Regions from separate parts of the Lysobacter korlensis genome, predicted to be linked through region 1. Evidence: riboswitches for the same ligand, from Rfam matches in the RefSeq annotation. Region 1 holds a riboswitch; the other holds the start of a gene.
What was found. Region 1 has a riboswitch for S-adenosylmethionine ahead of ACFFGH_RS28305 (hypothetical protein). Riboswitches for the same ligand answer to the same signal wherever they lie in the genome.

Region 1 (14,868 bases):
ATCGTTCGGTATGTCCGCGCTGAGTCGCTCCGCAACAGTCGTCGAGTCGACTTGCGGGGACTCGATAACGCGGTCGTCACCATCCCGGTGACCATGAATGGCCCGCGGAGAGCCGCGCTCCGTCAGGCGTTCGGCCAGGCAGGTATCGGCGTCTCGCAATTCGTACACGAACCGTTTGCAGCGCTCTATGGCTACATTCGTGGTTCAAGTGACGTCGGCGATATCCTCCGCGACCTCCGGGGTCGCACGGTCCTCGTTGTCGACTGGGGTGGAGGCACCCTGGACCTCACGCTCTGCACTGTGGGTCGCGATCGGGTGCTACAAATCGCGAGCGGGGGCACGGCCACCGTCGGTGGTGATCACTTCGATGAGGCGATCCGGAACGCGGTAGAACAGCGGTTCGCTGCGGAAACCGACTTGGCGGCTGATGACCGGCCGTCGAAAGCGGCGCGTCTTCGTGCGCTGAAGCGCGCCGAGGACAACAAGAAGGAGCTCTCGAGTCAGCCGAAGGCCAGTTTCTACCAGCCCGGGTACTTCGGGGCGAGCGGAACGGACCTGGTCTACGCGTTAACCCGCACTGAGCTTGAGTCCATCACACGTCCGCTGATCGATGAGGCGATGCTCGAGATCGACTCGCTGCTCGAACGCAGCGGCACCGGGGCGGCGCAGGTATCCAGGTGCATTGTCGTCGGCGGCATGGCGGCGATGCCTGCAATTCGCGGTCGACTCATCGAGAAGTTCGGTCATGTGCGAGTGGAGGTGCCGGAGAACAGTGCGACTCTCGTCTCTCAGGGGGCCGCGTGGATAGCCCACGACCGTCAAGATCTCGTGCTGGCCAAGCCGATCGAGCTGGAACTCGCGCGCGGTGACTACCTGCCCCTTTTGAAGGCCGGCACACCGATGCCGTCGCATGGACAAGTGCGTGCTGAACGTTTCAGTCTCTACTGTGCGGATCCGACCGACGGAAAGGCCAAGTTCCCGGTCGTATCGCCGAAGCATCTCGTCGATTTCCCACAGTCGACGACGCAGCGCGAGACCCTGGGCATGCTCACGCTCGACGTCGATACGAAAGCACGTCCCCTCCTAGAACGACTCCATCTGGACGTAGAGATCGATGAAAATCTGATCCTCGAGGTCCGCGCGGAGTCGACCCAGGCCGGAACCATGGAGAGGGGTCGGTTCTTCGACCTGGAGTTCGGACTGGCGCTGCCGAGCGGCGACGGGGCTGCTTCTGTGGATGCGGACGTGCTTGACCAACGAGTCGAGGAGAGCACGGGCCTCACGATTCGGGCCAACGTCACCTCGATCGAGGGAAAGTCCGCGGAACAGCAACAGGCGACGATCCCCGGCGACGTGCTCTACCGGTCGCGTCGTGAGGCCTTCTCACCACCGCCCATCAAGAACCGCGCGACCGAGTTGCAGCGGGTTGAACACCTCTACTACCAGCCGTGCGCGGTCTGCAAACGCGCATGGGGCGACCCAGACTGCACCTGCGCGGCGTAGTCGATGGCCTCTGCGCATGCCGTCGTCCGGGTGACCAGAGACGGAGCCCTGATAGATGACGCGCTCCGTCGTCCCATCCGTCTCACACCCGATGGCTACGCAGGAGTGGTCTACGACGGCGCGGTGTACCCACTCCGAGCCGATGACACCATCGACGTCAGTGGACCGTCGTGGGAAATCGAGGACGCCAAGCGCTTCCTTCTGAGCGGCGCAACAATTCCGTTCGCGCCAGGTGCCGGCGCCGCCGGCTCCAGTCCGTACCTGGGGGCCTCCGATAGCTGGACGCTCGAGGGAACCCAATTCGGCTACTACTTCCTCTTCGACGCGCCGGAACGTGTCGCTGTAGCGACCATCGACCGGCTATCCGCAGCAGGGGTTGCGGTTCAGCGGTGGGATGTCAGTCACCGGCCAGCCGCCGATGGGAGCTACTACGACTGGTTCGCGAGACTGCTCTCAGATACCACCCAAGAAGAACTCCGCTCGCAGATCTCCACAGCACTCACGGCGGCTGCACCGGCGCCGCCCACCGAAACTCCGGGCGCCGGTCTGGCTCAACTTCAGCTTCGGGTGGAGATGCTGGTGGCGGAGGTGGCAGAGCTCTACGCGGCCTTGGGGGTGGCCAATGCGCAGCGCGACTCCGCGGAGGCACGGGTCGCGACTGAGACTGAACGGTCCGCTCGACTGGAGGCGGACCTCGCGAGGAGCGCTGCGCTCTACAAGAACCTCCGGGATGAGCACGAAGCGCTTGTTTCACAGGCGGAAAGCGCCGAGGACGAGGCGCGGCTCCGGCTCGAGAAGGAAGCGCTGATCGAAATGGCGCTTGCTGAGAATGCGGACCTTTGGAGCCGACTCCAGGAGTTCGAGGAGGCGCAGAGAACCGGCGACGCCAAAGTGCTGATCCTTCGTGCCGAAATTGACGAGTTGAACGAGCGGCTCGAAGAACTAGGTGAGCAGGAGCGGAGACGGGCACGTGCCGTGCGTCCGACTGTTGGGCCTCAGCGCGGTGTGCCAGGCTTCATCGAACGGTCCTTCCAGCGCCTTGAGTTCGTCCTGGACAGCCTCGACGCCCTCGAGGACTTCTCGAATCCAGCGGCCGCGCTGCGGGTGCTCTTTCAAATCGACACCGGCGACATGGTCGGAAAGGACCTCGAAGGCATCCGCGGCTGGCGGGAAGTCTCGAAGGTGGCCACCGGCAACGCCGGCCAGGAGGACCTGGGCCGCATCTACTATCTGCCGGGCGGGCCCAGGGTGCTGGTGAGCGTCCACATCAAGCAGGACGACAAGCAGCAGCAGCGTCACATCGGTCGACTCGCGCGCCTCGCCTGAACCCGCATCTGTCACGCCGTGGGTGATGCCGCACTGGCAAAGCATCTGCGAGCAAACCCTCACGACGACCTGGTCAAGCTCGCATGTCGCGGCGTGACCTGTCGGCGCGACCGCGCTCGCAACTACACGACTGCCGCGACAAACGACCGCGGATGAGGATGCGTTCGCCGCGGCACTCTTGGAGCTAGTGCTTGTTACTGCTGTCTCCTCGCTTGGGCATCGGCTTCGGCAGGCCAGCAAGTCCCGCCTGAAGGTCCGCCGGCATGATCCGCCCGACCCGGCCGAGGTAGTGCCCGAGGAACTCCGACCCGCCGGTGTTCACCCAGCGGTGGCCGCTCTCGTCGTCGTGCCACCCCTTCCAGGAGTTCCACCCCCGGCCGTCCTTGTAGCCGGCGTCAACGGCGATTTGCACTACTTCCGTCCGTGTGGCCCCGCGCTGTTGGCGGATGTTGATCGCTGCGAGCTTCCCCCAGAGCAAAATCGAGCACCAATCCCGCTGCTCCCGCGAGCCGTCCACCAACGGCTTCACCGGCGGCGTGTCCTTCTCGGGATCGAATTCGTCTGGTCTAGCGGAGCCGCGGACGCGGGCCAGGATGTCATTGAGTCGAGCGGTGATGTGCCGATGCTCTTCGGCTAGCTTGGTGAGTTCCTGGACTAGGGCGTCGTCTGTGATCGCCATTTTGTTACCTCCGTTTGTTTCACCTTGTTGTTTATAAAACTACTTTAGCTGATGCCTTATCAAGAGGGGGAGGTTGATCGCTCGGCCCACTCGGAGATGGGTCGCTCACGGGCTGCCGTTGGGCCCCGTCGATCGGCGCGGGTCGTCCGCCGGCTGCGCAACTTAGATGGTGGTCGGGCCGTGCCTTCGTACGAGCTCGTCGGTGGGCTGCCGTACATTGCTCACATGAGGAGAAGTCGCAAGCTCGAGCAGCACATCGCCGTCTTCGGTGAGAGCGGAAGCGGCAAGACCGTCCTGTTGTCATCCTTCTACGGTGCCGCGCAGGAGCGTGGGAACATCGTGAACGCCGGATTCAACCTCGTAGCGGAGAATCCTTCCCAGGGCACCCACCTCTCGCAGAATTATCTGGGCATGAAGAGGTCGGGAAGGGTCCCCGAGCCGAACCGTTTCGCGGCGAAGTCATATGCCTTCTCGGTGAAGGTGAAGAGCCGCGCTCAGGGCAGGGCGGCCGATGATGGGCGATTCGACGCGCTTCGGATGGTATGGCATGACTACCCCGGTGAGTGGTTCGAGCACGACGTGAGTGGGGTTGACGAAGCGCAGCGCCGGGTCGATACCTTTCGGAACCTGCTGCAGTCAGACGTCGCCTTCCTGATGGTCGACGGTCAGCGTCTCCTCGACAACGACGGCGAGGAGGAGAGGTATCTCAAGTCACTGTTCACCAACTACTGCAACGGACTCTTGCTGCTTCGCGACGATCTCTTGATCGATGGCAAACCGCTTGACAGCTTTCCGCGCATTTGGATCGTGGCGCTTTCCAAGTCCGATCTCTTGCCGGACATGGACGTCGACGAATTCAAGGATCTGTTGCTGGAGAAGGCGGGAGACGACATCGAGAAGTTGCGGGACGTACTAGGTGGATTATTCGCTTCCGATGGCGCCTTGGCGGTTGGTGAAGATTTCGTCACCTTCTCGTCGGCGAAGTTCGAAGGCACCAAGATCGAGGTCTCCGAGCGTGTCGGGCTAAACCTCGTGCTTCCCTTTGCCTGCGTGTTCGCCTTCGAAAGACATCTACGGTGGCTCCAGGCGGGCCGTGTGAGTCGGAAGGTCGGCCTTCAGCTGCTGGAAAACGCCGAGGTGACGGCGGCTGCACTAGGCGTGTTCGGCAACTGGGTGGCCAAGGCCGTCGGTTCCAGTAACAAGGTCGCCGCCGCCGTGGGTTTGCTCCTGACCGCTGTGGGGCCCAGCCTCGCCCACCTCGCCAAGGATCTCCAAGTCAAGCTCGTCGACTTCGACACTCGAGCGAGTGCGAAGCGGGACGGACTGGCGGCGGTGTTAGCCGGATTCCGTCGCGACCTTGTGAGAGCCGAGGAGGAGCAGATCCTCTTCCAGAGCCTCTCGTGAGACTTATCTGGGCCACCCGTGGCAAGCGCTGGGGATTCCTGTTCCTCGATCGGGGAGGGTTCGCGGACCCGCTGCCGGAGTACGATTCCGCTTTCGCGGGACTCGAAGGTCAATCGCAAGTCTGCCTGCGAGTCGGTGACCGCGTAGCGCTGCGTTTCGCGGACCCGCTGGGGCGTAAGGACGCAGCAGGCAGGGTAATCCCTCACGACCTCGTCGTGTTCCCGCCTCTGGCCGACGAGATCCACTCGGTCGAAGACGGGCTCGAGTTGGTCTGGGCGCGGCCAGAAGTTGCTGAAAAATTTGCGCGAATCTGGGCGTCACCTGAGCCACCGCCGAACCGATGACCGGCGTGCGGCGGGGCGTCGGCTGACGGGCTTTGTAGCGCGAGTTCGCGTCAGAATTGGTCGCCTCTTCACAACCTCGCAAGGCTCGCGGGAGCTGTAGATCGGCACCGCTGGTGCAACCGGAGTGCGGCCCTCCGAAGATGTCTCCGGTCCCTGCGCAGAAGAATTCCCCGGTATCCCCGCTGACTTCCAGCGCCGTTCTCGTGCTGGGTCCTTTCTCGCGGCCCATGCGGGCCTCGTCGGATCAGCGCGACCCATCCTTGTGCCACCAGAGCCGCGCCGGCCTGCCGACCGTCCCGCCCTCGATCTCGCCGGTCGCCTCAACCTGCGGCTCCATGAGCCGACGAAAACTGTCGCGGTGCCAGTCGCGGCCCAGCACCCGCTCGTGGAGCTTCCGCAGCTGACGCAGGGTGAACGGACGCTCGAGAAAGCGAGCGGGGTCCGGCAGCCGCCGGTACTCGGCACGCAGTTCCTCGGCCGCGCGCTCGACGATGCGGTCGTGATCGTACGGAAGCGGCGGCAGCCCGCCGACCGGAGCGACCCGGGTTGTGCTCTCATCGAGCGTGAGCCGGGGCGGTGCCGCCGCGGCGATATGCGCCACCGACAGCACCCAGCCGCGGTCGTCGCGGTCCGGGTCGTCGAACACCTCAAGCAGTCGTGGCTGGAGGTCGACGATCCCGGCCTTGTCCCGCAGCGACCGGAGCGCTGCGTCTCGAAGCCGCTCATCCGGATGCAGGAACGTTCCGGGAAGGCGCCAGCCGTCGCCGTCCCGCACGAGCACCACGGACAATCTGCCGTCCGGCGGCACGGTCAGCACCGCGGTGTCAACGGCGACGGACGGGCGCGGGTAGTCCTCGAGTGTCCGGCCGGATGAGTCCCTGTACTGCGTCACGACTCCAGGTTAGCGCGGCTCTTGCCAAATGTCGGTGGCTGCCTCTATCGTTCGAATCGGGAAATAGCGCGCCCCCCGCGCTAACAAGGAGGCTTCGATGAACGGATACGCACCCCTTCACGTCGGACACGGCGTCTACCAGGACGGCCTGACCGTCTTCCCGATCTGGGGCGACGGTCCCTCGGCCAGCGGCTTCAGCTGGAACGCCGCAGACCTCCGGGTCACCGAGCGGGAGGACGGGCCGGCGGTGAGCGAGCTGCTCGTCCAGAACGGCAGCGCGAAGCCGCTCGTCGCGCTGGAGGGCGACCTCGTCGAGGGTGGCTGGCAGGACCGCATGGTGGCTCGCAGCCTCGTGCTGACGCCGCACGAACAGCGCCCGCTCGACGCCCTCTGCGTCGAGGCCCGCCGCTGGAACGGTGGGATGACGCACACCTCCCGCGGACGGCGAGCTGCCCCGAGCGTACGCCACGGCAACGTCGGCCGCCGCGCCGAGCACGACACGCAGAGCGAGGTGTGGGGTCGCATCCACCGCTACGAGGAGCAGCTCGGCGCGACCGCCAGCTCCTCGATGCTCGACCACCTTGACCGGTCGGGCGGCACACCGATTCGGCTCATCGACGGCCAGCGGGGCGTCGTGCTCGGCATCGGCGGCAAGATCCTCGGTGCCGAGATCTTCGGCAGCGCGGCCGCCCTGAAGACCCGCTGGCAGGGCATCCTCGACGGCGCACTGCTGGACGCCCGGCTGGCCCCTCCGGTGCGTACCGAGTCGCGGCTTGCCCGCCGGTTCATCCGGAACCTCGGTGCGATGCCCCTCGTATTGGAGCGAGAGGCTGGCATCGCGCACCAGGTAGGTTCGCGGAACGAGCAGCTCACCGTGTCCGGAATCGCGCTGGGCACTCCTTACGACACCGCCGTGGCGGAGCTGTTCGCCGAAGTCGACGCGCTGCTGCACCTGGCGGCGTTCAACGAAGAGCACCCCTTGCTGGAGATGGCATGACCGCACCGGAACATGCGCGACGTTTCTTCCTGCACGTCACCGAGCCCGAATATCGGCTTCTGGCCGGGTACGCGATCGTTCCGCACGGGGCATTCAGCGTGAACTACGAGTGGAGCGGCGACGGCTGGCATCTCATGGGAGGAGATTTGCCGGACGACGACCGAGCCGACCGAGCGCTGCTCGAGTACGACGAGCGCACCTTCGCCGAACTCTATCCGCGGGTCGTCGAAGCCCTTCCGCTGCTCGCAGCGGTGCCGGTGGTTCCCGCAGCCCCCGAGGCGGAGCACGTTTGGACCGTCGAAGAGTTCCAGAACGCAGTGCTGGCAATGACATACGAGGAAGGGGTCACGATGGACAGGGACGAAGCGGTTGCGCAGGCGATCCGCGCCGAAGCGATCTCCCGGATGGCGCATCGCAAGCAGACCGACAAGCTCGGCGACCCCTACATCGAGCACCCGCGACGCATCGCGGCGACGTTCGATCCGGTCACCCAGCCGGTGGAGCACTGCGCCGCCTGGCTGCACGACGTGCTGGAAGACACGAGCCTCAGCCGGAAGGACCTGCTCGCCGCCGGCATAGCGCCGGAGATTGTCGAGGTGGTGCGGCTGCTGACCCGGCCGAGATCGAAGAAGAAGGTGGCGAGGTACTACGAGCGGATCCGCCAGCACCCCGCCGCGCGTGCCGTGAAGCTCGCCGACATCGACGACAACACGCTCGAGTGGCGGACCGCTCGCCTAGACCCCGAGTCGCGCGAGCGGCTCGCGAAGAAGTATCACGATGCCCGGCTTTCGCTTGGCGCAGAGGAGGACGCATGACCAAGAGGCTCACCACCGCACAGAAGGACCGCGCCGCCGGCACGCTACTGGCGCTCGCCGCAGGCGACGCCCTCGGCGCAGGGTACGAATTTCAGCCCCCGTTGCCCGAGCACGTCCCTGTTGTCATGAAGGGCGACGGACCCTTCGGATTCGAGCCGGGGGAGTGGACCGACGACACGTCGATGGCCATCCCGCTCGCCCGCATCGCGGCCGAAGGGCGCCGCTTCGACGATCCCGCGGTGCTCGGCCGCGTCGTCGCGGAATGGAAGGAGTGGACGAAGAGCGCGAAGGACGTCGGCGTGCAAACCAGCGCGGTGCTTCGGCTCGTCCGCGAGGCGACCGAGGCCGAGGCGCTGGCCTCCGCAATGGCGGTTCACGCGGACACCGGCCGCTCCGGCGGCAACGGATCCCTGATGCGCACGGCCCCCATCGCGCTTGCCTACCTCGACGACTCCGAAGGGCTGGCCGTCGCAGCACGGCGGGTCAGCAGCCTGACGCACTACGAAGAGGATGCTGGCGACGCCTGCGTGCTCTGGTGCCTGGCGATCCGCCACGCTGTGCTGACCGGCGAGTTGGACCTCCACTCGCAGCTCGCGTCGCTGCCGGAGGACCGGCGGACGCTTTGGGCCGAGCGCGTCGACGAGGCGGAGGCGAAGCAGCCGTTCGAGTTTCCGAAGAACGGATGGGTGGTCCAGGCCCTGCAGGCGGCGTGGTCGGCGATCACCCACGGGGACGGTCTCGTCGACACGCTTGAGCGCGCGGTGCGATGCGGACACGACACCGACACGGTGGCCGCGATCGCGGGAGCGCTGGCCGGAGCTCGGTACGGCGCCTCCACCGTGCCCGCCAGATGGGTACGGATGCTCCACGGCTGGCCCGGCTACCGCGCTCGCGATCTCGTGCGGCTCGCGTCCCTGGCTGTCAACGGCGGCCGATCCGACTCCTCCGGGTGGCCGGAGGCCGCGCGCATCGAATACCGCGGCTACGGCGACGTGTCGGCGCTGGTGCAGCACCCGCACGACGACGGCGTGTGGATCGGCGCGGTCGGCTCGCTGGACGTCGCCGAGACGGACGCGGTCGTCTCGCTGTGCCGGGTCGGCGGCGAGCAGGCGCGCGTCGATCCGGACAACCACTTCGAGGCGTGGCTGATCGACGACCCGGACCCCGAGAAGAACAAGAACCTGCCGCTGGTCTTAGCCGATGCCGCCGATGCAATCGCCGCGTTCCGCGCCGAGGGGAAGACGGTGCTGCTGCACTGCGTGCAGGCGCAGAGCCGCACGCCTTCTGTCGCGGCCCTGTACGCGGCCCGCCACCGTGGCGTACCGTTCGAGGCGGCGCTCGCAGAAGTGATTGCGGCCCTCCCCGACGCGCGGCCCAAGAACTTCCTGGTCGAGGCGGCACGGAAGGTGGTGAGTGCGTGACCAAGCCGATCCTCTACATCGACATGGACAACACACTCGTCGACTTCAGTTCCGGCATCGATCGTCTGTCGTCGGCGAAGCTCGAGAAGTATGCGGGCAGCTACGACGACGCACCCGGGATCTTCGGCCTGATGAGGCCGATGCCGGACGCCGTCAAGGCAATTCACCGGCTCTCGAAGCGGTTCGAGGTGTACATCCTCTCCACTGCGCCGTGGGACAACCCGAGCGCCTGGCAGCAGAAGGTCGAGTGGGTCCGCGACACATTCGGCGCGGACGATGACTCGCCCGTCTACAAGCGGCTGATTCTGTCGCACCACAAGCAGTTGAACATGGGGGACTTTCTCGTCGACGACCGAGGGGAGCGCGGAGCGCGGGAGTTCTCTGGCGAGCGGATCTGGTTCTCCTCCAGCTCATTTCCCGACTGGTGGCACGTTGTCCGATACCTGGAGCGGCGCGTCGAAGGCGGACGGAGGAGGTCTTATGCACCGCCGCCCGACATCCCGCGGACCAGTCGCCGTTTCTACCGGCTTCCAGGCAGCAATGGCGACGCGAACGTGGTTCATGTCGCAGTCACGCTGGGCTCTCACCGCCACTTCTTCGAGTGGGGCAGTGACGGGCGGTGGAAGCCACTCACGGCCGCGGCATTTGCTCGCCAGCGAGATGCCTCGCCAGTGCCACTGAACGCTTTCGTCCCAGACGACGGGTCTGAACTACTTGCCGAGGTGCCGTACCCGCCGGTCGAGCCGACTTGCAAAGGAATGGGAGACGGCTGGACTGTCGTCGACGAAGCGGCGGTGTAGGACGCGGCATGCCGCACGGAGCCGGTCGCCCGGGCCGCGTCGGTGATCCGCAGTGGACAGCGCGGGGACCGCGACACGTGGTGCCGCGGCCGCACGCCTCAGTGTTTCAGCGTTCACCCCGGGCGCTGTGGCGCTCGTCGTCGCTGAAGCCGCGCTTGTTCCTCTTCCGCACGTCCCCGACGTAGCGGCTGAGCGAGGCGTTCATCACCTCGACGGCCTCGGGCGCAGCGTCGAAGGTCATGGAGCTGTCCCGGTCGAAGCCGAGGCGCCCTCCGGTGAGCACGGCGTCCTGGTTGGCGCCGAGGAAGGCAAAATCCCAGTCGTACTTCTCCTTCTGGTGTTCCACGAGCTTGCGGACGGCGTCCGCCGAGTACTCCCGGCTGGCGTTCTCGTGGCCGTCCGTGACCACGACGACCTGCACGGTGGCGGGTCGCGCATGATCAGGCAGGTCGCTCAGCAGCTTGCCAAAGCCGTGCACCCCGAAGCCGATCGCGTCGAACAGCGCGGTGCTCCCACGCGGGTCGAGCTCGATCTGCACGGAGGCCGGGTCGGCCATGGTGTGAGTTACCTCAATGACGTCGTCGAAGGTGAGCACGTCCACCGTCAGCATCCCTGGCTCAGACGCCTGCTGTGCCAGCAGCGTCTGCAGGCCGCCGACCATGTCGTCGCGGATGCTGCTCATCGATCCGCTTCGGTCGATGATGAGCAGGAGGGCGGTGTAGTTGTCGTCGGTCATGGGTAAGTTCCTTCGGGTCGGGTGGGGTCGCTCGTCGTCGAGCGGATTCGAGCGTGGGGGATACCACTGACATTCGTGTCCTCAGACGTCGTCGGTCGTCGCGATGGTGCCGTTCTCGAGGTTGATCAAGAAGCCCTGCGGCAGCTCCGTTCCGCCGGACAGGACGAGCCGCGTCGCACGCAGCGGCGTCGTTCCGGAGTTCACCAGCCCGACCCACATGCCCCACTCGTCTAGCCGGAGCGGCTTGACGGGATAGCCGTACGGGTTGGTCTCCTCGAAGTTGTGCGGGTGCCGCGCGTACTGACTCGGCGGGATCACACCGAGCGTCAGCCGGAGCGTGTAGTAGTGCTCCGGAGTCATCGCGACGCGCTCGCCGGCGCGCGCGGCATCCGACCATTCCGGGAAGCCGCCCGGCCGGCCGCGTCTGAATCCGCGGTAGGCGAAGTTCATGAACGACGGACCGGGGAACGCGGGCGGGAAGTCGAAGAACACCCGAGTCCACTCGAGCGCCCGGCTGAGGGGGAGGCCGCTCCAGTACCCGTCGGCCATGGTCACGTCGTCAGACATCGGAACCTCCTTCACAGAGGCGACGCCTCCATCGGACTTGCCCGCACGCGGTTGCGGCGGACCGGCTCTTCCCCTAGGGCACCCGGTCGATGGACGGGGTTGCCGGACAGCCAGCTAGGTACTGACAGCTGTCGCTCTGGAACCTGTCCCCAGTATGGCGAAAGCCACTGACATCCCCGTTCGGGAGAACTTCAAGGTTCGCTCTCGGGTGCCGACATCCGCGGATGTCGGCGGTGCTCGTTACTGTCGCCGCATACGGCACCGAACCCGACGCGTGCCGACGCAGGACGGAGCAAGACATGATCACGAAGATTCGGCTGGAGAGCATCGATCGGCTGCGAGTCGGCCACCTCGTCACCTGGGATTGGCAGAAGCCCACGCAGCGTGCCGCCGAGGTCACCGAGGATCGGACGGTGGATGGTGTCCGTACGCTGACGCTGTCCGACAAGCTGGGCCAGACGATCGAGGTCACCAATGACACGGTGGGCGACTTCGACCTCTCCGTCCCCGAGGGCTGGTCGCCCCGTCCGGTGGCGAAGTCGGCTGGCGACGACCGGTCGCGTCCGCGGACCGAATCGCCACGTGGGTACCGATCGCGAGCGCGACGGGTCCCGGCCGAGCAGTACCGAGGAGACCGGGCAAGCGCGCTGGCCATCTTCCGCCTGCTCCAGCGTCACGCCACCCACCTCATCGCGCTCCCCACCGCGGAGCACCCTGCCCAGCGGCTGGCGATGCGTGACCCGGAGACCGGGGTGCTGACGGTGCGGCTCACAACCGGCCCGCTCGAGCTGCTGCCGGGCGATTGGCTCATCTGGCGGGATCGCCAGCTTGCCGCGGTGAGTGACGAGGTCTTCCGCGCGAATTACGCTGCGGAGTTCTGACGGTCGGTGAGAGCTTCGCCGGCGACGGCTCAGCACCGCGCATCTCGGACGAAATCCAGATCAGCATCCACGTGCCCGTTCCGGTCCCTCGAGGATCGCTCCACCAGCGATGGCGGGTCTGCGAGCTCGATCACACGGCCGAGGACGCGCACCGGAACCACGGTCTTCCTGGATACGCGCCCGATCCCTGGGCTCTGGTCATGACCGCACTGGATGTGCTGTTCATCAGCGGTGACCTCGGCGGGAACGTGCCGCCGACGGTGGCGATCGCCGAGGAACTCGCGCGGCGAGGCCATCGGGTCGCCGTCGCCGGGATTCTAATCCGCCGGGGCGACCGGATCCCCTCCGGTCTCATGGAGCTGCCGCTGCCGGCGCTCGCCGACATCGACGTGACGCGCAAGCCCGGGTGGGTGGGGCTACCGCGCGCGGCCGGCCGGATCACGGTCGGCGGCGCGGTGGCGAGGGACGTGGGGGCGTTGCTCGCGGGTCGTCCGGTGGACGTGGTCGTCGTGGACGGGGCCATGCTGAGCGCGATCCGCGAGGTGCTGGCCAGCGGTATCCCGACCGCGGCGCTGTTCCACACGTTCGGGCAGCTGTGGAACGAGGGGCTGGGTAATGGCGCTCTGAATGCACTATTGCGGCCGTTCGGGGTCGCGCCGCGCGCACTGTTCGACCGCGCGGACGCTCGGCTCCTGGCGACGGATCCGGTGCTCGACCCGGCCGGAAATGGTTCGTCGCGATTCGCGTTCGAGTGGCTTGGAACCACGGAGCGAGGGGTTCCAACGGAGCCGAGGACGCCTGGTGAGCCGGCGCTCGTGCTCGTCAGCCTCAGCACGGTGTGGCTGAAGAACCAGGGGGACGTCTACCGGCGGATCGTCGCGGCGCTCGGACAGCTCGATCGCGGTGAGCCGCGGGTGCGGGGGATCGTCACGACGGGCGGCGTCCAGTTCACGGGCAACCTGCGACCCCTCCCGAATGTGGAGATCCGAGGACGCGCGCCGCACGGCGAGATCCTGCCGCGTGCCGATCTGGTGATCGGGCACGGCGGCCACGCCACCACGATGCGGGCACTCGCGCACGGGGTGCCGCTGCTGATCATGCCAACGAACCCGCTTTCGGACCAGCCGATGATCGGCAAGGTCGTCGAGTCACCGGGCCTCGGCCGCACCCTCCATCGCAACGCGAAACCGGAAGCGATCCGGGACGCCGTGCGCGGGATCCTCAACGACCGTGAGATCAGGGAGGCCGCCGCGCGGACCGGGGAGCGTCTTCGGGCACAGCGCGGAGCGGATGTGGGGGCCGACCGGATCGAAGCGCTCGCCGGAACGCCGTGATCCGCGGTCCCTCGCGACACGCTCCGAGGCAGTCTGTGCTCAGCCCTGGAAGTCCTCCGGGTCGACCTCTTCGAGGAACCGTTTGAACTCGGCGAGCTTCGCCTCCTCGTCCTCGTGCGGGCCCTCGGTCTCGTCGACGATTCCGGCCTCCTCGAGCACCTCGTCGGCGACCCAGATCGGCGCGTCAACCCGCGCGGCCAGGGCGATCGAGTCGGACGGGCGGGCATCGAGGACGCGCCGGCCGTCGCGGGTGACGAGGGTGATCTCCGCGTAGAAGGTGCCGCCCTCGATCTTCGTCACCTCGACGCGCTCGACCTCGGCGCCGACGGTCTCGAGGAGGGTTTTCATCAAGTCGTGGGCGAGCGGCCGCGGCGCCTCGGCGCCCTCGACGGCGATGAAGATCGACGTCGCCTCCTGCGCGCCGATCCAGATCGGCAGCATCGTGCCGGTGCCGGGCTCTTCGAGGATCGGCTTCAGCAGGATGACGGGCTGCGAGCGGGAATCGACCGCGAGGCCGACGACGCGGACCTGGACCATGGCAACCCCCAGAACTCGACGGGATGACGGCGCCATCGTAGGACAGGTCCATGAGTCCGGGTTCAGGGAGCCGCGTCGGGCCTCCGCCGCGCGACTACGGAGCCCCGAGTCCGGCCGGCTCCGACAGGGACTTCGGAGAGCGAAGCACCGTCACGATCCAGCCAGCCACGGTGAGGGTCAGCAGCCCGTATCCGACGCTCGCGACGGGACCCGCGCTGCTCACCTCGGCCCCGGAAAGGTACATCAGCGCATGCCCGCCGAACGGGAGGGCCGCGAGCGCTCCGACGACCCGCACCCACACCGGCGCCCACGCGGACGCGGCGATCAGCAGAAGCCCGGGCGCGTAGAGCAGCACGCCGACGGCGAAGGATTCCTCGCTGCCGGGCGCGGCGACCGGGTTCATCACCCGGGTCTCCCCGAGCGCGAGCAGACCGAAACCGGCCGCGACCAGCGGGTCGCCGGCGGCGGCGCGCCGCAGGGCGAGCAGCACCGAGCCGAGGATGAGCCCCGCGGCGCTGACCGCGTAGAACACGCTCTGGAGGTCGCCGCCTCTGGGAAGGAAATTGCCGGCGAACCCGAGCACCGCCCCGACGGCGAGCGCGCCGACGAGGACCCATCGAGTCCGGTTCGAG
Region 2 (14,868 bases), on a different contig from region 1:
TCCTTGCACGAGCTCGCGCAAACGCTGCACGAAGCCGGTTTCTGGATCCTGCTTGCCCTGGTTATCGCGCATGCGGCGGCCGCGTTCCACCACCACCTGTTCCGCCAGGACGAAACGCTTGCGCGCATGCTGCCGCGCAGCCGCCGTCGTGGCCCACTGGAGACTCCGCATGGCTCTTGAACTGCGCCACCTTGCTGCCGGGCTGCTGCTCGGCGCGGTTTCCGCCGCCGGTCCCGTGATCGCGGCCGACTACGTGCAGGCGCCGGGCTCGACACTCGCGTTTGCGACGAGATACCAGGGCGAAGTGTTCGTCGGAAAACTGCCGGGTTTCACCACGCGGCTGCGCTTCGATCCTGCAAAGCTCGACGGCTCGGTGCTCGACGTCACGATGCCGCTTGCGGGCGTGTCGATCGACAACCCCGACGGCACCGAGACCTTGAAAGGGCGCGAGTTCTTCAACATCGCCCAGTTCCCTCAGGCGCGATTCGTCGCGAACCGCTTCCGCAGCCTGGGTGGCAACCGCTACGCGGCCGACGGAACGCTGACGCTGCGTGGCGTCGCCAAGCCGGCGACGCTCGATTTCACCTGGACGCCCGGGCCGAAGCCCGTGCTGACCGGCAAGGCCACCGTGAAACGGCTGGATTTCGGTGTCGGCGCCGGCGAATGGGCCGATACCGACCTGATCCCCAACGAGGTCGCGGTCAGCACGCGGGTGCTGCTGACGCCGCGCAAATAGCCGCAGGGCTCAGCGCGGATCGCCGACGAGCGCGGTCACGGCGTCGGCATCGAACGGCCAGTCGAGCTCCACGTCGCGCGCGCTGTCGCGCAGCACCGGCACGCGCATGCCGTATCGCGCTTCCAGCGCGTGATCGTCATCGATGAACACGCTTTCGAACGCCGGTATGCGCGCAGCGGCCAGCACTTCGAGCGCGAGGTCGCACAGGTGACAGTCGTCGCGCTGGAACAGCACGTACTGCGGCGCATGGACAGCGGTCATCGGCGGGACGGGTTTGCAGGCAGCGGCCGTCTAGAATAACGGCCCCGCCTCGCGGTTCGCCGCGGGGCTTCCGTTATCCGACACAGTCGGTGGAGTTGCCCGCGTGGCCGTCAGCAGTTTCGATTTGTTCAAGATCGGCATCGGGCCGAGCTCCTCGCATACGGTCGGGCCGATGCGCGCGGCGGCGCGTTTCGTCGAGCGCTGGCTGATCGAGAACGGCGATCTCGAGCGCACGACGCGCCTTCGCGCCGAAGTATTCGGATCGCTCGCGCTCACCGGGCGCGGCCATGGCACCGACAAGGCCGTGCTGATGGGCCTGGAAGGCCATTGGCCGAACCTGATCGACCCGGACATCATCCCGGCCGCACTGGAGCGCATCCGCACGAGCAAGCGCATCCGGCTGTTCGGCCGCCACGAGATCGGCTTCGACGAGAAGCACGACCTCATCATGAACAAGCGCCAGAAGCTGCCGTTCCACACCAACGGCATGCGCTTCACCGCCTACGACGAGTCCGGCAACGTGATCGCGACGCGCGATTACTACTCCGTCGGCGGCGGCTTCGTCGTCAACCAGGACGAAGCGGCCGAAGACCGCATCGTGGCCGACGAGACCGACCTGCCCTACCCGTTCCACTCGGGCGACGAGCTGCTCGCGCAGTGCGCGCGGAGCGGGCTGAGCATCGCTCAGCTGATGTATGCGAACGAGCAGGCGTGGCGCACGCCGGAGCAGATCGACACGGGGCTGGACGAGATCTGGACCGCGATGCAGAACTGCGTCGCGCGCGGCATCCGCGAGGCCGGCACCCTGCCGGGTGGCCTGCGCGTCGCGCGCCGTGCACCGGCGCTGCATGCCGAGCTGTCGTCGAAGCCCGAAGCCGCGATGCGCGACCCGCTGACCACGCTGGACTGGGTGAACCTGTACGCGCTTGCGGTCAACGAAGAAAACGCGGCCGGCGGGCGCGTGGTCACCGCTCCGACCAACGGCGCGGCCGGCATCATCCCGTCGGTGCTGCACTACTACGACCGCTTCATCCCCGGCGCGAACATCGAAGGCGTGCGCACCTTCCTGCTGACTGCGGCAGCGGTGGGCATCCTTTACAAGGAAAACGCATCGATCTCCGGCGCCGAGGTCGGCTGCCAAGGCGAGGTCGGCGTGGCCTGCTCGATGGCCGCGGCCGGCTTGACCGCCGCGATCGGCGGCACGCCGAGCCAGATCGAGAATGCGGCCGAGATCGGCATGGAGCACAACCTCGGCCTGACCTGCGACCCGATCGGCGGGCTGGTGCAGATCCCGTGCATCGAGCGCAATGCGATGGGTGCGGTGAAGGCGATCAATGCCAGCCGCATGGCGATGCGGGGCGACGGCAAACACAAGGTCAGCCTCGACAAGGTCATCAAGACCATGCGCGACACCGGCCGCGACATGCAGGACAAGTACAAGGAGACCAGCCGCGGCGGGCTGGCCGTCAACGTCATCGAGTGCTGAGCGCACGCCGTTGAACCTCAACCAGGTCACGCTGCCGGCCACCGACGTGGTGGCCTCGGTCGCGTTCTACCGGCAGCTGGGCTTCGTGCAGATCGTCGACGCGCCGCACTACGCGCGCTTCGAATGCCCGACGGGTGACGCGACGTTTTCCGTGCATGCGGCAGCGCCGGGAGACGTCGGACCCGGCGTGGTCGTGTATTTCGAATTCGAGTCCCCGGACGCGCTGAACGCGAAAGTCGAGGGCCTGCGCACGCGCGGGATCGAATTCGAGCGGCTGCCGGCAGACGAGCGATGGCTGTGGCGCGAAGCGCGACTGCGCGACCCGGCCGGCAACCGGCTGTGCTTCTACTTCGCCGGTGCGAACCGCCGGCACCCGCCCTGGCGGATTGACACCGACGCGCCGGCACTCTCGGCATCCACGACGGGGTTCTGAGGCACGGATTTTGCATCCCTGGAATTGATGGGCCGGACGCGCGGATTCGCACCGCCGTCCGTCCCGCGCTATCGTCCATGTGACCAACGACTGGGGAGCGTCGGTGAGGAAACTGCCTGCACTGCTGATCGGGCTTGCGCTGGCCTGCATGCCAGCGGCGTCCATTGCGCTCGACCCCGAGGACGCGCTACATCAGCACGTGCGCGGCAGCTGGTCGATCCAGGAAGGCCTGCCGCAGATCAGCGCGATCGCGATCACGCAGGACCGCGACGGCTATGTCTGGGTCGGCACGCAGGCGGGGCTTGCCCGGTTCGATGGCGTCCGCTTCACCGCCTATACGCCCGAGTCCACCCCCGGCCTGGCCGGCATGTTCGTCCGTTCACTGCATACCGGGCGCGACGGACGGATCTGGATCGGCACGTACAAAGGCGTGACGGTTCGCGACCGGTCGGGCTTCACCCATGTTCCGGTTGCCGACCCCACGCGCTTTCCCAGCATCGACGTGGCTGCGATTGCCGAGGGTGCGTCGGGGACGATCTGGGTCGCGGCGTCCGAGGGCCTGTTCCGGGTCGAAGACGGACGCCTGCACCACGTCGAAGGCTCGCCATCCCCCGCCGCTTCCCTGCTGCCGCAGCGCAGTGGGCTGCTGGTGGGCGGCCGCAGCGCGGTGCATTACCGCACCGCATCCGGCTGGCAGCGCAGCGCGCTTCCGACGGAAGCCGAGAACGCGGCGGTCAACCGGCTGGTGCGCACCCAGGGCCGCCTGTGGGCTGCCACCGCGTTCGGCCTCTACCACTACGATGCGGCGACCGGCTGGCAGGCGTTCGAGGCGCCGCAGCTGCGGGCAACGCCGCTGGAGCTGCTGTACCCCGACAGCGACGGCAACCTCTGGGTCGGCGGCGACACCGGCATGGCGCGGATCCGCGATGGCCGCCTCGCCGAGTTCGTACCGGCCGATGGGCCGGGCGGCATCCAGGGCGCGCGTGTGGCGTACGAGGACCGCGAAGGCAGCCTCTGGGTCGGCAGCCAGTGGGAAGGGCTCACGCGCCTGTGGGACAGCTGGGTCCAGCGCTTCAGCGTTGCCGAGGGCCTGGACGAGCGCATTGTCTGGTCGGTTTCGCCCGACCCGGACGGCCGCCGGATCTGGACCGGTACGAACGACGGCCTCAGCGTGCTCGAAGGCGGCCGCTACCGCACCGTCGTGCCCGGCACGCGGTTGCCGCACCCGCAGGGCTACAACCTGCTCGCCGAGGACGACCGAATCTGGGTCGGCACACGCCGTGGATTGGTGATCGTGCGGCCGCAACCCGACGGCAGTGCCCGCGTCGAGCAGCCGGCGTTCCTGGCGCCGCTGGCGGGGCTGCAGATCAACGGCATCGTGCGCGAAGGCGATGCGTACTGGATCCCGACCTCCGACGGCCTGTTCGCGCTGCGCGGCGAGCGGCTGCAGCGCTACGGCAAGGATGAAGGCTTGACCGACGCGCGGGTGCGCTACCTGCACCTCGCCGACGACGGCCGTTTGCTGGTGGGCACGCAGAGCGGCCTGTACGAGCGGCGCGGCGAGCGTTTCGTCGAGATCGGCGAGGACCGCGGCCTGCCGCCGAACCTCGACGTGACCTCGATCGTTACGCTCGACGGTGGCCAGATGGTGCTCGGCACGCTCGGCGAGCGCATCCACTTCTTCGACGGACGCCGCTGGATCGAGTTCGACGAGCCACACGGCATGCCGCGTAACTCGCCGTTCTTCCTCGCCCATCACGACGGCTATATCTGGGCCACGGGCATCCGTGGCATCACCCGCGCACCGCTGGCCGACCTGCGCGCATTCGCGGCGGGCCGGATCAAGCGCGTGCGCGGCGAGATGCTGCTCAACGAGCGTGGCGACCCGATGAGCGGGCAGCAGGGCTATTGCTGCAACGGCGCCGGCACGTCGAAGGGCTTCCTGCGCGACGGCACGCTGTGGCTGCCCTCACGCGACGGCGTGGTCGCGATGGACACCGATGCGATCGTAAAGAACCGCACGGTGCCGCACGCCGTAGTCGAGCGCGTACAGGTCGAGGACCGCTGGCAGCCCGCCGTCGCCATCGCCGGCGAAACGCTGCCCGCAGGCGCGCGCGACCTCTCGTTCGAGTTCACCGTGCTGAGCTTCCAGGACCCGAAGAGCGTCGGCATCGAATACCGGCTCGTCGGCTACGACCGCGAATGGCGCCAGGCCGATCCGTTCAACCGCAGTGCGCGCTACACCAACCTGCCGCCGGGCGACTACGCGTTCGAAGTGCGCGGTGCGAACAACGCGGGCGTGGCCACGGCCAAGGCGGCGCGGCTGGCGTTCTCGGTGCAGCCAAGATTCCACGAAACCGCGCTGTTCTACGCATTGTCCGTGCTGCTGCTGGCCACGCTGGTCTATGCCGGTTACCGCTTGCAGCAGCACCGCTACCGCGCACGCCAGCGCGAGCTTGAGAACCTCGTCCAGCAGCGCACCGAAGCGCTGGAAATCGCGAACCACCGCCTGGAGGAAGCGAGCCAGACCGATCCGCTGACCGCGCTGCGCAACCGCCGCTACATGGCGAACCAGATCCCCGCCGACCTCGCGTACTACGACCGGCAGCGCCAGCAGGCCACGCGCCCGGACGACGCGATGGTGTTCGCGCTGGTCGATATCGACTTCTTCAAGGCGGTCAACGACAACCACGGCCACCGCGCCGGCGACCGCGTGCTGCAGCAGTTCGCGCAGGTGCTGGGACGGCTGGTGCGCAGCGGCGACTACGTCGTGCGTTGGGGCGGCGAAGAATTCCTGGTGGTGTTCCGGCCGATGCCGACGCGCAACCTCACGATGATCGGTGACCGCATCCGCGCCGCGGTCGCCGAGCACGAATTCGACGTCGGCACCGGCACGCCGCTGCGGCTGACCTGCTCGACCGGGCTGGCCGAGTACCCGCTGTTCCGCGATCACCGCACCCAGCTCGGCTGGGAAACGATGGTCGAACTTGCCGACCAGGCGCTGTACTACGTGAAGAGCCACGGTCGCGATGGCTGGGCCGCATTCCGCCCGACCCCGACGACCGACATCACAACGCTGCTGCAAGAACTGCAGCAGGGCGCCGATGCGGTGATCGAAGAAGGCCGGCTGCAGCTGCTCGGCACGAAGACAGACGCGGCGGCCGTGGACGACCACTGACCACGCCCGCCGGGCATACGCCCGGCTAAGCAGGCCCGGAGTATCCTCGGCGGCATGGGCACGCTTCGCCGCATTTTTGACGCACCGGCTGCGTCCTCACCGTGGACCGCGCTCGCCCTGGGCGCCGTGTACTTCAGCGCCTGCGCGCTGTCGTCGCTGATGATCTACAACGCGCAGTCGGTGGCGCTGTTCTGGCCGGCGGCCGGTGTCGCGCTGATCGGCCTGCAGCGCTTCGGGCTGCGCCACGTGTGGTTTATCCCGCTCGCGCTGCTGGTCTATCACGCCACGTTTTCGCCCGTGCCCAGTGCGTTCCTGCCGTTCTCGCTGGCAGCGAACACACTGTCGGCGCTCGCCGGTGTCTGGCTGATCCGCCGCGGCGGCCCGCTCCGGCTCGACACGCGCGGCGGCTTCCAAGTGCTGTTCGGCGGCGCGTTGCTGGCGATCGTCAGCGCGACGATCGGCGTGGCCGGCATGCGCGTGTCGGGCATGTTGCCGGTGTCGGCCACCACGAGTGCCTGGGTGCACTGGGCGCTCGGAAGTCTGCTGGGCGTTGCCGCCGTCGGCCCGGCCATGCTGCTCATGCCGCCGCCGCGGTCGAGCTCGCCGATCGCGTTGCCGGCCACCGACTACGCCCGCGAGCCCGAGCGCCTGGCCTGGCTGGTGGCGCTGGCCACCAGCTTCCTGCTGATGGCCTGGGGCGCGGCGGCCGGTGGCGCATACGTGCTTGGCCTGATCGCACTGCCGCTGGCGACGCTGATCTGGAGCGCGATCCGGTTCCGGCCGTGGTGGACCGCGATGGGCACGCTGGTGACCAGCCTGATGATCGGCGTGTTCGCCGGCTTCGGGCTGGCCGGGTTCTCGGTGCCCACGCGGGCGCTGGATGCGATGCAGCTGCTGGGCTTTCTGATCATGGTGGCGATCCTGCCGGTGGTTGTCGCCCTGTCCACCTATGAGCGCCGCGTGGCGACGCGCCGCATGCTGCACAACGCGCTGACCGACCCGCTGACCCGGATGCCCAACCGCACCGCGTTCGAGCAGAACGCACGTCGCCTGCTGGCCACCTCGGGCGCGACGCCGCGTGCTCTGGCCTATCTCGATCTCGACCACCTCAAGCTCATCAACGACACCGCCAGCCACACAGCCGGCGACAGCCTGATCCGCGGCATCGCCGGGGCGCTGCAGGCCGCGATGCGCCCGAACGACCTGGTCGGGCACCTCGGAGCGGACGAGTTCGCCGTGCTGATGCACAACGTGCTGCCGGCCGCGGCCGAGGACCGCGCGCGCCAGCTGCTGCGCGAGGTCGCGATCTACCGCTGTGACTGGGAGGGCCAGATGCTCAGCACGACCGTGAGCATCGGTCTGGTGCCGTTCTCCGGTGAGGAAATCGACTTCGCACGGCTGTTGTCACAGGCCGACGCCGCCTGCTTCACCGCAAAGGAACTGGGCGGCGACCAGGTCTGCCGCGCTTCGTTGGAGGCCGGGGGGCAGCTGGACCACACGCAGCCGATGCGCATGGCTGTGCGTGCGCGCGAGGCGGTCGAAAACCGCACGCTCGTACTGTATTCGCAGGCGATCGTGCCCTTGCACGACGGCGCGGCGAGCGGCCGCCACTTCGAATTGCTGCTGCGTCTGCGTGATCCAGCCAGCGGCGAGTTGCTGCTGCCCTCGCAGTTTTTCTCGGCCGCCGGCCGCTTCCGCCTGGGCGTGCGCATCGACCGCGAAGTGATCGAAATGGCGCTGGGCTGGCTCGAACGCCATGCCGACCCGCGCGATGTCGACCTGTGTGCGATCAACCTGTCGGCCGAATCGCTGGTCGACGAAGGATTCACGCGGTTCCTTGCCGAGCGCCTGCGCAGCACTTCGTTTCCGCCCGAAAAGCTGTGCCTGGAGATCACCGAGACCAGCGCGCTTCGCGATATCGCCCGCGCCCAGCGCTTCATCGGCCAGATGCGCGACCTCGGCTGCCGCTTCGCGCTCGATGATTTCGGCACCGGCTTCTGCTCGTTCGGCTATCTGAAATCGCTCGACGTGGATTACTTCAAGATCGACGGCAGCTTCGTGCGCGAGCTCGAGAGCTCACCGCTGTCGCTGCCGATCGTGCGCGCGATCACCGACATCGCGCACACGCTCGACAAGCGCAGCATTGCCGAGCACACGGAAACGCCACAGCAGCTGACGATGCTCGCCCAGCTCGGCGTCGACATGGCGCAGGGCTTCGGCGTGCACCGACCCGAACCGATCGAGCAGTATTTCGCACGAACCCAGCCGTCCGCAGGCATGGCGCCCGAACGCGTCGGCACGCGCCACTGAGCGCGCCGAGCGTCGGCGTCTGAGGACTGATCTAACCCGCGACCCGGTTGCCTTGGGCGATGCGCAATGCGTCGTCGAGCAGCGCGGCCGCGGTGACTCCCGCGCCGGCACCGGGGCCCTGGATCACCAGTGGCTGTTCCGCATAACGATCCGACCAGATGGCGATACGGTTGTCGGTGCCTGCGCCGATCGCGAGCGGATCATCGGCCGGTAGCGATTCGAGCCCCACGGTCGCACGTGGCCTTCCGGTGCGGGTGTCGAGTCGGGCGATGAAACGAAGCTTCTCCCCGTTCCGGTACGCCCGGGCGAAACGCGTGCGCAATGGTGTGTCGAGCAGCGCGAGCGAGGCATCCAGGTCCGCGACTGGCACATGCGCCAGTTCGTCCGGGACCAGTGACTCGACCGCCACATCGTCGACATCGAGCGGCACGCCGGCCGCGCGCGCAAGGATCAGGATCTTGCGGCGGACGTCCTCGCCCGAGAGGTCGTCGCGCGGGTCGGGCTCGGTGTAGCCGGCCGCGCGCGCTTCGCGCACGAAGCCCGAGAACGGCCGCAACCCGTCGAACTGCCCGAACAGCCACGCAAGCGAGCCCGACAGCACGCCGGCAATCGCGTGGATGCGGTCGCCACCGGCCTGCAGCTCACGCAGCGCGCGCAGCACCGGCAGTCCCGCGCCGACGGTCGCGCTGTCGCCGTAGAGCGTGCCGGCGGCAACGCGTGCATCGCGGATCGCCTGCCAGCGTGCCAACGGCCCGCCCTGTCCGAGCTTGCAGGCCGTCACCACGTGCACGCCTTGATGCAGCCATCGGGCATGCCGGGTGGCGACGTCCTCGCTCGCGGTCGCATCGATGACGATGCATGTGGCTGCGCCGTCGAGCACGGCCTCGAGTTGATCGAGCGTGCTCCTGCGCACGAGCGCGGGCGCCGCCGCAGTGCTACGTGCCGCGGGTTGCGAAGCAACTGCCGCCCCGGCGCTTGCGCACGCAGTGGATGATGCGCCGCTCGCCGCATCGCCGACACCGAGCAGCGACGCGGTCGCGGTCGGGCCCAGCCCGGTGCGGTCCGATGCTGCCACCCTCGAGTTCGCCACGTGCACCAGCGACAAACGGTTGGAGAGCGGACTGCGCTGCAGCGCTTCCAATCGCGCGAGCACCGCGCGCCCGACGGTGCCGGTGCCCAGCAGCGCAACGCGGGCGGACTCGCCCGACGCCGCGCGCGGATCAGCGGACACGTGGCGGATACCCGGCGCGGCGGCGCTCATTTCGCGACGCGGCGCTGGGCGTCGGACACGTGCCCGGCGCGGTCGAGGGCGGCCGACAGGTCGGCGATCAGGTCATCGACGTGCTCGATACCCACCGACAGGCGCAGCAGCCCGTCACCGATCCCGGCCTGTGCACGCGCTTCGGCCGACATGGCCGCATGGGTCATCGTTGCCGGATGCGCGACCAGGCTTTCGACACCGCCGAGCGACTCGGCCAGCGTGAAGCACACGAGTCCGTCGAGGAACGCACGCACGGCCGGCTCGCCGCCGTCGATCTCGACGCTGAGCATCGCGCCGAAGCCGCGCTGCTGGCGCGACGCAAGCGCATGGCCGGGGTGCTCCGGCAAGCCGGGGTAATGCACGGCAAGCACCGCCGGGTGTGCGTCGAGCAAGGCCGCAATCGCATGCGTGTTTTCCTGGTGCACGCGCAACCGCGCATCGAGCGTGCGCAGGCCGCGCAGGGTCAGGAAGCTGTCGAATGGCGAGCCCGTAATGCCGAGCGCGTTCGCCCACCACACGAGCTGCTGATGCTGCGCGGCGTCCTTCGCCACCACCGCGCCACCGACCACATCGCTGTGGCCGTTGATGTATTTCGTCGTCGAGTGCACGACGAAATCCGCACCGAACGCGATCGGCTGCTGCAGCGCCGGCGACAGGAACGTGTTGTCGACCACCGCGAGCGCACCTGCCGCATGCGCTGCCTCGATGACGAAGCGCAGGTCGGTGACGCGCAGCAGCGGATTGGATGGCGTTTCGATCCAGACCACGGCCGGTCCGGCCGCAAGCGCCTGGCTCAGCGCGCGTGCATCGGTGAGGTCGCAGGTGACCAGTTCGAATGCGCCCTTCGCCGCCAGCGCATTGAACAGCCGCCAGCTGCCGCCATAGCCGTCATGCGGCACGACCAGCCGGTCGCCGGGCTTGAGCAGTGCGTGCAGGATCAGCGTGATCGCCGCCATGCCGGTCGCGGTGACGACGCCACCTGCGCCGCCTTCGAGCTCGGCCAACGCCTCACCGAGCAGGTCGCGCGTCGGGTTGCCGCTGCGGGTGTAATCGTAGGTGCGCTTTTCGTTGAAGCCGGCGAAGCTGAAGTTCGACGACAGCACGATCGGCGGGGTGACCGCGCCGTACGCGGTGTCGCGATCGATGCCGGCGCGCACCGCCGCGGTGCTCGGGTGACGGGTGGTCGCTTCGGCCGGTGCCGGGACCGACGTGATTCCGTGCAGCGCGCTCATGCCGACACCTCCGGGTTTGCATCAATAAGGCACTCGCGCAGCACCGCGCCGATCGCGTCGACCTCCTTCAAAAACGCGTCGTGCCCGTACGCCGAATCCAGCACGCACAGCCGGGTTTCGCCACGCAGCCGCTGCGCAAGGGCGCGCGCATCCGCGACCGGCACCAGCCGGTCCTGCTCAACCGCCACAACGGTGACCGCGACGTTGATGGATTCAGGCTCGAGCGATTGCAGATCGATCGATTCGGACAGTCGCAGGAACGCGACCGGCGGGGTGTTCGACGCGTACTTCGCGCCGCAATGATCGAGGTAGTCCTCCGCGCCGACGCGCACGCGGCCGTGGGCCACCTCGACCGAGTCGAACCGGGCGTCGAATTCCTCCGGCGTGCGGTAGCTGAGGATCGCGAGCTGGCGTGCAAGCGCGAGCCCGTGCGATTCGTCGCACTGCAAGGCACCGAGCGCCACCGCGCGGCGCTGCAGCGCCCGCCATGCGCTGGCATACGGATGCGCGCGATGCGTGCCGCTGATCGCCACCAGCTGGTGCAGCCGCGCCGGATGCCGCGCTGCGAACTGCAGGCCGACCATCGCGCCGTACGAGCTGCCGACGAACGCATGCAGCGCTTCGACGCCCAGCGCGTCGAGCAGCGCGGCGATCGCGTCGGCCTGATCGGCCGGATCGATCACGACATCGAGCGCACCATCGGCACCGAGCCAGTCGAACGAGAGGAGGCAGTGCGTTTGCGGATCGAGCGCCCGGCCTTCGCCGACCTGCGCCTGCCACCAGCCGGGCTCGGCGAAACGGTCGTTCGCCGCCAGGTGCCGGTGTGCGGAAATGCCGCCGGCCACGAACACCGCCGGCTGCGCCGCATCGCCCGCCCATTCGTAACGCAGCGTCACGCTGCGGCGTCCTGCGTGGCGCAGGTCGAGCACGAGTTCGACCTCCCCACGCCCGGCCGCGACGCCACGGGGCAGTCGCGGCGATGAGTTGACGATGGTGTCGGCGAACGGGTACGGCGCAGTACAGCGCGCGGGCGAGTTGCAGGTAATCGGTTCGGCAAGGCTCATGGCAAGGCTCCGGGAAAGAAGGGCCATCGAGCCTGCGTTGCCGCATGCGCCAAGGCCGCACGCGCAACCATCTTCCGGTCGACCGCACAGCGGGTCACCGCAGGATTTGGCACCTGGCACGGCTTGCGCCGCACTGGCTGCCCCGGCTTCAAAGGGCCTGTCCCTCTGCCGGTCTCGATGGATGGCGCCAGTCTGCACGCAGCGGCGCCACGCATCAATCTCTTTATGCGCATGAAGCGATATGAAAGTTCGGCATGAATGATGCGGTCCGGGCATGAACCATCCCCGCGCCGGATGCAAGCGCGGCCTGCACATGGCCCGAATACACTTTCGCCATGACCACCCGCCTCACGACCGTCGTCCTCGCCGCAGCGCTGCTGTCGGCGTGCGCGACGCGTACGCCCGCCCCCGCCGACACGCCGGCGCAACCCGCGGCCCTGGGCGTCGTGCCGGCAACGGTCGACGAGACCTACGTCTCCGAGCAAAGCCCGACCGACGAGCTCGATTCACTCGCGACCTGGGTCGCCGAGGACGGCCGAACCTGGCTGATCGCCAGCGCGAAGTCATCGCATCGGCTGGTCGTGTTCGATGCCGACAGCGGCGAGCGCCTGCGCGAAGTCGGCGGGCGTGGCGACGGGCCCGGGCAGTTCAACCGGCCGAACGGGGTCGCCGTCCACGGCGATCACCTGTTCGTCGTCGAGCGCGACAATCATCGCGTGCAGGTGCTGTCGCTGCCCGGGTTCGAACCGGTCGCGACGTTCGGCGGCGCCGAGCTTCGCAGCCCGTACGGGATCTGGTTGCACGAGAGCGAGCCCGGCGAACTCGACGTCTACGTGACCGACAGCTTCATGTACGGCGAGCGCTTCGACCGCGTCCCGCCGCTGGCCGAGCTCGACCAGCGCGTGCGCCATTACCGAATCGCGATCAACCCCGACGGCACGGTCCAGACGCGCCATATCGGTGCATTCGGCGACACCAGTGAAGCCGCAGCGCTGCGCGTGGTCGAATCGATTGCGGGCGATCCCGCGCATGAACGCCTGCTGGTCGCCGATGAAAGCACCGCCCGCCACGGCGGCGCGTCCACTCTGGTCGAGTACACGCTTGCCGGGCAGCCGACCGGGCGGCGCCTACCGACCGCGAGCTTCCGCGCACAGGCCGAAGGCGTCGCGCTGTGGAGCTGTCCGGACGGTAGCGGCTACTGGGTCGCGGTCGACCAGCTTTCACCGCTGACGGCATTTCACCTGTTCGACCGTAAGACGCTGGAGCCACGCGGCAGTTTCCAGGGCCGGGTAACCGCGCATACCGATGGCGTCGCGCTGCATGCAGCGTCGACGCCGAGCTTCCCCGGCGGCGCGCTGTTCGCAGTGCATAACGACCGCGCGGTCACCGCGTTCGACCTGCGCCGCGTTGCGCAATCGCTCGGGCTTGCGCCGGGCTGCACCGGCTGAGGATCGAATGGGCCGGACCCGACTGGCGATGCTCGTGGCCGCACTCGCGGCAACGGGCGCGGCCGGGGGCACCGGCGCGACGCCGGTCTACCGCTGGACCGACGCCGAGGGCACGCGTCATTACGGCGACCGCCCGCCCGCCACGCAGTCCGCGGCCGCGCTGCCGCTTTCTGCGCCCCCCACGCCCGCGACGGCCGAGCCGATCGCACGGCTGCGCATCGAGCCCGGCACCGGCCGCAACTACGCCTGGGCCGACAACCTGCTCGGCGGGCCGGTGGAAATCCGGCTTCGATTCCAGCGCCGGCGCAACATCGTCAGCGACCCCGTCCTGCCAGCCCGCGCAACGCTGCCCGCCGGCGGCAGCATGCTGCTCGCGGTGCTGAGCGTGGCCGAGAGCGGACGCGGCGGCGGCGATTTCCAGCTGCAGATGGACACGCTGCCCGGCGACCCGGCGGCGCAGCCGCGCGACGTCGAGTACCGGCTGCCGGTGCGCCACCCGACGCCGCGCATCGACCAGAGCTACGACGGCCGCTTCAGCCATTCGGACCTGCAGAACCGCCACGCGATCGACTTCGCCGTCCCCATCGGAACGCCGGTGCTGGCCGCGCGCTCAGGCACGGTGATGCAGCTGGAATCGAAATACGAGGCGTCGGGGCTCGATGCCGCCCGGTACGCAGGCCGTGCGAACTACATCCGCATCGCCCATGACGACGGCACGATGGCGGTCTATGCCCACCTGAGGGCAAAGGGCGTGCTCGTACGCGTGGGCCAGAAGGTGCAGGCGGGCCAGCAGATCGGGCTGTCCGGCAACACCGGGTATACGACCGGGCCGCACCTGCATTTCGTGGTGCAGGTCAACCGCGGCATGCGGATCGAATCGATCCCGTTCCGGATGCGGGGCCCGTCCGGCCCGTTGCGGATCGGACCGGTGAAGTAAGCCTCGCTCAGGCCGGCTGGGCCATCGACTCGGCCATCTCGCGCCACTTCGGCAGTTTGTCGATCACGCCGACCTGGCGCAGGTATTTTTCGTCGACCGGTTCGCCGAGCACGAGCGCGGATGCGACGTGCACCGCGCCGACCACCCAGAAGCCCGAGCCACGCAGCCGCGCCGGTGTGCGGTGATACGCCACCGCCTCGACGATCGGCATCGGAAGGCCCCACAGGCCAAGCAGGTAGGCACCTGCCTCGGCATAGTGCGGACCGGACTCGTCGTCACCCGCGCGCACGCCAGGCAGCAGCCGGCCGACCTCGGCCAGCAATCCGGCGGTCGCCGCCAGTTCCGCGCTCGAACCGCCGAGCAGGCGCGCGGCAAGCCGCGAGGTCATCAATGCACGTTCCTGCATGGCATCGCGATCCACGGCATCGGACGACTGCACCGAGCCGAACGTCTCGCTTGCCAGCACCAGCCCGCGCAGCGACTGCATGCCCAGCCGCGTGACCGCGGTGCGCATGTCGGTGA

Region 2: linked by a shared signal. The riboswitch ahead of metX (homoserine O-succinyltransferase MetX) and the one ahead of ACFFGH_RS28305 (hypothetical protein) in region 1 are both predicted to bind S-adenosylmethionine.

What each region holds. Positions count from the first base shown of each region.
Region 1 is NZ_JBHLTG010000009.1:85,900-100,767, reverse strand. Features, by position in the region: gene ACFFGH_RS28355 (Hsp70 family protein) at 1-1,503, shown strand, start outside; gene ACFFGH_RS28350 (hypothetical protein) at 1,609-2,829, shown strand; gene ACFFGH_RS28345 (hypothetical protein) at 3,014-3,508, opposite strand; gene ACFFGH_RS28340 (hypothetical protein) at 3,734-4,912, shown strand; gene ACFFGH_RS28335 (NUDIX hydrolase) at 5,501-6,148, opposite strand; gene ACFFGH_RS28330 (ARPP-1 family domain-containing protein) at 6,246-7,145, shown strand; gene ACFFGH_RS28325 (hypothetical protein) at 7,142-7,960, shown strand; gene ACFFGH_RS28320 (ADP-ribosylglycohydrolase family protein) at 7,957-9,381, shown strand; gene ACFFGH_RS28315 (5' nucleotidase, NT5C type) at 9,378-10,181, shown strand; gene ACFFGH_RS28310 (hypothetical protein) at 10,288-10,917, opposite strand; gene ACFFGH_RS28305 (hypothetical protein) at 10,999-11,484, opposite strand; SAM riboswitch class IV at 11,513-11,627, opposite strand; gene ACFFGH_RS28300 (hypothetical protein) at 11,784-12,365, shown strand; gene ACFFGH_RS28295 (glycosyltransferase) at 12,566-13,699, shown strand; gene ACFFGH_RS28290 (bifunctional nuclease family protein) at 13,739-14,236, opposite strand; gene ACFFGH_RS28285 (hypothetical protein) at 14,331-14,868, opposite strand, start outside.
Region 2 is NZ_JBHLTG010000017.1:21,119-35,986, forward strand. Features, by position in the region: gene ACFFGH_RS33210 (cytochrome b) at 1-180, shown strand, start outside; gene ACFFGH_RS33215 (YceI family protein) at 170-736, shown strand; gene ACFFGH_RS33220 (glutaredoxin family protein) at 746-997, opposite strand; gene ACFFGH_RS33225 (L-serine ammonia-lyase) at 1,101-2,483, shown strand; gene ACFFGH_RS33230 (VOC family protein) at 2,494-2,916, shown strand; gene ACFFGH_RS33235 (ligand-binding sensor domain-containing diguanylate cyclase) at 3,020-6,094, shown strand; gene ACFFGH_RS33240 (putative bifunctional diguanylate cyclase/phosphodiesterase) at 6,149-8,404, shown strand; gene ACFFGH_RS33245 (homoserine dehydrogenase family protein) at 8,436-9,665, opposite strand; gene ACFFGH_RS33250 (O-succinylhomoserine (thiol)-lyase) at 9,662-10,897, opposite strand; gene metX (homoserine O-succinyltransferase MetX) at 10,894-11,961, opposite strand; SAM riboswitch class I at 12,026-12,145, opposite strand; gene ACFFGH_RS33260 (phytase) at 12,297-13,409, shown strand; gene ACFFGH_RS33265 (peptidoglycan DD-metalloendopeptidase family protein) at 13,417-14,346, shown strand; gene ACFFGH_RS33270 (HDOD domain-containing protein) at 14,354-14,868, opposite strand, start outside.